Regions from separate parts of the Paenibacillus sp. FSL L8-0502 genome, predicted to be linked through region 2. Evidence: a T-box and tRNA genes for the amino acid it is inferred to sense, from the RefSeq annotation. Region 2 holds a T-box; the other holds one or more tRNA genes.

Region 1 (3,221 bases), 720 kb from region 2:
TTCGGGAGATGGGATTGAAGAGTGTCAAAGAAGTGATGAATGTGCTGGGATGGAACGAACCGGAAGGTTGTACGAAATGTCGGCCGGCCCTCAATTATTATCTAGGTATGCTATGGCCACTGGATTATGAGGATGAGAAGGAATCCAGATTCACGAATGAACGGTACCATGCCAACATACAGAAAGATGGCACCTATTCTGTCGTGCCCCGCATTTATGGAGGAGTTACATCACCTGCCGACCTGAAGAAAATTGCTGCTGTCGCGGAGAAATACAATGTGCCTCTGGTCAAATTTACGGGTGGCCAACGTCTTGACCTGCTTGGTGTGAAAAAGGAGGACTTGCCAGGGATCTGGGCCGAGTTGGATATGCCGTCTGGATATGCCTACGGAAAGACTTTGAGAACGGTTAAGACGTGTGTAGGTAACACCTTTTGCCGCTTTGGCACTCAGGATGCTATGGGGATGGGCATCCGGTTGGAAAAGGCATTTGAACGTCTGAATGCTCCATCCAAAGTCAAACTGGCTGTGTCCGGTTGCCCGCGTAACTGCGCTGAAGCGACGATCAAGGATTTGGGCGTCGTTGCTATTGACGGTGGCTGGGGGATCTACGTTGGAGGTAACGGGGGTATCAAGGTTCGGGCAGCTGAACTACTTTGTACCGTTAGAACCGAGGATGAAGTGATGGAATGGACCGGTGCCTATCTGCAGTATTATCGTGAGCAGGCCAATTGGAACGAACGCACAGCCCATTGGTTGGAACGGGTCGGAGTGGAATCCATCAAACAGGCACTTTCGGATGCAGAGACGAGGAAGCAACTGGTGACCAGAATTGAAGAGACATTAAGCACGACGACTGATCCGTGGCACGAAATTATTCACAACGAAGAGCTGCGCAAAAATTTTGTGCAGCTGCCGGAACTTAAGCCAGTAATGGAATAGGGGGCTGACAAAATGGAGACCAATACGACAACCAACAGAATCAGAATAGCTAATTTGAACGAAATTGACCGACGTGGAGCAAGGACAGTTCGCATTCATGATACAGAAATAGCTGTATTCCGTCTGAGCGATGGCAGCGTGCATGCACTTGAGAATCGTTGTCCGCACAAAGGGGGACGGTTATCCGAAGGAATGATATGTGGCTCAGCAATCCATTGTCCGCTCCATGACTGGAAAGTTGACCTTTCCACTGGCCGGGTGCAAGAGCCAGATACTGGATGTGTGACTGCTTACCCGACGGAGATTGACGGTGAGAGCGGGGCGGTTTATATCGTAATCTAAGAGTTCTATGCGTATTGTGCTGAGGTCCTGTTTTTTTTCTTCTATATAAATAGAAGGATTAAGGTGAAAAGCTTTGCTGAAGAAAAAATGACATTGTTAAATTACAACGATCTGAGTATACAGAAAAGTCGACCCTATCTTTCCGGGCGGCTTTTTTATCTTATAAGTATCATTTTGATTAAAAAACAGGATAACTGGATTTATCTCTAGACAAACAAAAAAGCCTTGAATATCAAGGCTTTTGACGAATAGGACGGATGGGGATCGAACCCATGACCCTTACCCTGTCAAGATAATGCTCTCCCGCTGAGCTACCGTCCTTCGGTTATTAGATAATATCATGTATTAACCATATATGTAAAGTGAAAAAATAGAAGTCAGCCTGTACTTCATGACCATTTATATATATAATTCGAATTTGGAGTTAATGATAGGGGGAACAGGTGATGGCCGCAGAAATTATAAGTGTAACAACAGAGGAGCAGCTACAGGAGGCAATATCGATCCGTACCAAAGTGTTTGTCGATGAGCAAAAGGTTCCTCTCGATTTAGAAATTGACCATTATGACAAGCTGGGAGATACGGCCCATCATTTGCTAATTTGTGAACATGGTGAAATGGTGGCCACTGGTCGGTTGACATACTATGAGGAAGATACAGCTAAAATGCAACGTATTGCCGTTCTCAAGGAGCATCGTGCCGCAGGCTATGGACGTGTATTACTGCTAGCACTGGAGGAACGTGCACGTGAATTGGGGTTAAGATACTCGTTGCTAGATGCCCAATGTCAAGCCGAGAAGTTTTACGAAAAGCTTGGCTACGAGACGATCTCCGATGAACCTTTTGACGATGCGGGAATACCGCATGTTCGTATGCGCAAAAAGTTGTAGTCGGCAGCGCAAGGTGCATACAAATCTGTACAATGCGCATGCTAGTAAAAGTTCCTCCACTATATTATGGATAAGGAGCGATACAGCATGGCTAATACAGAACGGGAGCAAATTACAGCAGTACGTAAAAACGGGGATGGCGACCTTACGTCTTTTCAGACATCTACCGGTCGAATTTTAGATTATAGCCAAGCTTTGAATGAGATTGAGACAGGCTCAATTGCAGGCGTTAACGTTTTCAAGGCCAAGGATGGCAGCAAACGAATTCGGGGAGATGCCGACGGAGATCCTTCTAATAACCTGGATCAACTGCCATTGTTCTGACCTTAACTCGCAACATTAGAATGCAAGTTCATCAATATATTCAAGAACTAGCAAGCCGCCTGGCTTTCCTACAAAGGATAGCCAGGCGGCTTTTTGTTAATTGTTAAGCTGTATTTAGCATGCTACTCTGCACGTTCCAACTCTGCAAGTTGATATAATCGTTGCTGTTCCAGAAAGGACATGACGCCAGCTTTATCCCTGAATTGTTCCATATCATCACTATAGTGCATCAAATGAATCCGCTCTTGAAGAGATGGCGCCAAGCTTAGCAGCTCGTTCAACGTCGTATGGACTTCTCCGGCACCTTGTAATTGAACCTCATGCAGAATACTCCGACATCCTCGTTCATGCACCAGATGATGAAGCAAATCAGGGTCAAAAACCATATCTGCACTATAAAAAAGTCGGTCATTTATGAATAAGGAATAACTGTTTTTACCAGGAATATGCCGTGTAGGGATCAGCTCCACCTGGATACCGGATACTAATGTAGTGGGCACACCAAGCGTTATTACGTTTACCTCGAATACATCTTCAAGCTTGTCAATCATACCCTGCTGTGACATCCCGCCCTTGAGTGTATGCTCCCATAAAGGGTGGATTAGGGGTTCGGCGATATAAAGTAGAGGCTTGCGACGATGGAGAATGTTCATTTGAAAACCGAATTCCTCCAAACCTCCGACATGATCTGCGTGAATATGTGTGATTAAAATGGCGTCAATAT
Region 2 (3,221 bases):
GCCGGAATACGGTGTCCCCACCATAATTGACGGGAAATACACCAGTCACGCACATTTTCAATCCAATGCAGATAAGTACGTTCAAAGCGATCCGGTACAAAGTTTACCCCGTTGCCAGCCTTCTGCACTTCAATGGCTTTAGCTGCCAGAGGCTTCATTTCCACAAACCATTGTGTGGACAGATAAGGTTCTACAACTACACCTGTACGCTCGCTGTGGCCTACTTGATGTACGTGCTCTTCAATACGAATCAGTACGCCCTGCTCTTTCAGATCAGCGACGATTTGCTTACGGCAATCGCTACGATCAAGGCCCTGATATTTGCCTGCTTCGGCATTCATCGTTCCCGTTTCGTCCATCACTGTAATTTGTGGCAGCTGGTGACGTTGTCCCATTTCAAAGTCATTCGGGTCGTGAGCCGGTGTAATTTTAACCGCGCCGCTACCGAAATCTTTATCAACATAATCATCCGCAATGACCGGAATTTCCCGTCCGATGATTGGGAGCACAAGCGTTTTGCCGATCATTTGCTTGTAGCGTTCATCTTCCGGGTGTACAGCTACAGCTGTATCGCCCAGCATCGTTTCAGGACGTGTAGTGGCTACCGTAATAAATCCGCTACCGTCTTTCAGTGGATATTGCAGGTGATACAGATTTCCGTTCACCTCTTTGTATTCCACCTCAATGTCCGATAATGCAGTACGTGCAGCAGGGTCCCAGTTTATGATGCGTTTACCGCGATAAATCAGACCCTTCTTGTACAGTTTAACGAATACCTCGCGTACCGCTTGGGACAGTCCCTCATCCAGCGTAAAACGCTCACGAGAATAATCGAGAGAAAAGCCCATCTTTTCCCATTGGTTATGGATATTATCTAGGTAAAGATCCTTCCACTCCCACACTTTCTCCAAAAACTTCTCGCGGCCCAAATCATAACGTGTCAGGCCTTCTTCACGCAGCTTTTGCTCTACCTTTGTTTGGGTAGCAATACCCGCATGGTCTGCCCCTGGCAGCCACAAGGCATCATAGCCCTGCATCCGCTTGGCGCGAATAATAATATCCTGCAAAGTAAAGTCAAGAGCATGTCCAATATGCAACATACCTGTAACATTCGGTGGTGGAATAACGATTGTAAAAGGCTCTGCCTCTGGATGTTGCCCAGCGCGGAAATAGCCCTTCTCCATCCACGTTTTGTACCATTTTTGTTCTGCTGATTTTGGATCGTACGTTGTTGGCATTTCCAAGGTTGTCTTGTTGTCTTGTTCTGACATATCAGGATACCTCCATGATTTTTCAATTGGCAAATAAAAAAAGCCCTTCATCCTCAAAGGACGAAAGGCTGTTCTCTCGCGGTACCACCTTTGTTTCACCCCTAGTGTATGTATCCACTGATCCATTACACATGGTGTGACACTTTATGCAGATAACGGTTGCGGACCGGCCTTATTCTACCGTGAACCTCTTATCTTCCGTAGGAATTAAATGAGGAACCGTTCAAACAGGCGACTCCCGGGTGACTTCGGCCAGTAGCTTCCTGCGGAACCTCACAGCGCTGCAATTCCACTCTCTGAAGGGCTTGCTGCCTACTCTTCCCGATCTCAGTCTTTCAATAACTATACCACATCATACATTTCCCATTGACTATAGTCAACACCCGCTGTGCATTTTTCAGCAACCGGATCAAGGGATGTACAATACCTGTCCTTCTTCCACATGATGCTCCGCCAATCTGTTATACAGTTGAAGCTCACGCGTGCTGAGCTGATAACGGTCAGCTATGGTTTCCAGTGTATCCTCGCGCTGTACTATGCATAACCGCACCTTACGAAAAGGTGTTTCATCTTGTGTATGAAAAAAAAGGTTCTTCCACTTGGCATTCTCCCGCTCTTCTTCGGCTTTCTGATCCTGCGGCTCCTGCTCCAATTGCTGCTGGTATTCCGCTTCTTTCACCGAACGGCTGGATTGGAGCAATGATGAGTAGACAACCGGGTCTGGCTCGTCTGCCTCTTCATCCTTTTTACTGTTAAGCGCCACACGCATCTCTGGCTTATCCTCAGTAAAAGTGTCATGGGCCTCGTGATTCACCTGTTCTGACGCTTCAGGCCTGAAGTCGAAGCTATCTACTTGACTCGCTTCCAACTGTGGCTCCAGATAGACCTCGGACTCCGTAGCAGGATGCGGTTCAGACAGCAAAGGGTCATAATTTACATTAGGAGATGCGGAAGATACTTTGGACTCATTTCCCCCTGCCCATGCTTCCTTTTGCTGAAATCCCCACACTTCCGGAGACCCATGCTCATGTTTGACCTCGGGAGAGTTATCTTCAACTGCTTTGCCCGTCCAAGGCTCATAGAATCGGTTAGGATCTACTGCTGGCTCATAAGCTTGCTGTTCCGACGATGATTGCTGTTCCCCTTGGTCCTCAGACAGCTGTTCCCAGGAAACGGACTCCTGTTGTACTGGCACACTGTAGGAGGTTTCAGGATCTGTAACGTAATCAGAGGTCGAATCATTGGTAGAATCATTGGTAGAATAGGCCTCTGCCTGACGATACTCTTCATCGGCGGAAAGGGATTGAACCGGATGCTCAGGTGCATGCACTACGGTAAATTCCTCATCCAACCAGACCGCCGTCTCTTCCGCGTGCGAGCTTTCCACACCATGCAAAGAAAGAACGCCTGTAATGTTTAGACTACGTAAAGAAAGCAGGTCTACATCAAAATTTTCAATCTCGACAGAGATATCTTCCAATCTCCCTACGCGGTTTAGCGGAATGGTAATTTCCACAGGGATCAAATGATGAAGCTCGCTCGTGAACTGTTCAGGTGTGCGGTACACGCCCTCCAGCAGCAAATGCCCTCGCAAAGCGGCATGGTCGCCGTGGGTTACAACCTGAATGCGTGGCAGAAGCTCGATTTCCTCCAACTCAGCAATCCCGGCAGCTTCCTCCGTCAAATGAATGCGTTCATAAATATCAAAACGCAAGCCTTGCGGCTGATCATTCTGTTGTTTGTTCAAGGATGGCATCCTCCTTTGGGCAGTCTCCGCACATCCTCTGACTTCTGGTCAGGCGCACGGAAACTCCATATTGCAAACCGTTTCTAGGTTCAAGTATATGCGCCAAAATAGAAGGCATGCCATCTTTTATAGCTGTTTGTGCAGCTTTTGAAAATCATCCGGCCAAGCATCCTCAACAGTAATCGTTTCGCCACTCAGCGGAT

Evidence for each region. A T-box is a leader RNA that pairs with one kind of tRNA and senses whether it is charged. The one in region 2 lies ahead of NSQ57_RS18850 (valine--tRNA ligase), so its partner is inferred to be a tRNA-Val.
Region 1: it has a tRNA-Val gene. The T-box ahead of NSQ57_RS18850 (valine--tRNA ligase) is inferred to sense a tRNA for this amino acid. The anticodon was not compared.

The regions. Positions count from the first base shown of each region.
Region 1 covers NZ_CP151958.1:3,615,164-3,618,384, reverse strand. The annotation lists gene nirB (nitrite reductase large subunit NirB) at 1-941, shown strand, start outside; gene nirD (nitrite reductase small subunit NirD) at 954-1,283, shown strand; tRNA gene NSQ57_RS15620 (tRNA-Val) at 1,533-1,604, opposite strand; gene NSQ57_RS15615 (GNAT family N-acetyltransferase) at 1,730-2,173, shown strand; gene NSQ57_RS15610 (DUF3892 domain-containing protein) at 2,261-2,497, shown strand; gene NSQ57_RS15605 (MBL fold metallo-hydrolase) at 2,620-3,221, opposite strand, start outside.
Region 2 covers NZ_CP151958.1:4,336,444-4,339,664, forward strand. The annotation lists gene NSQ57_RS18850 (valine--tRNA ligase) at 1-1,271, opposite strand, end outside; T-box leader at 1,325-1,609, opposite strand; gene NSQ57_RS18855 (LysM peptidoglycan-binding domain-containing protein) at 1,681-3,018, opposite strand; gene NSQ57_RS18860 (RluA family pseudouridine synthase) at 3,145-3,221, opposite strand, start outside.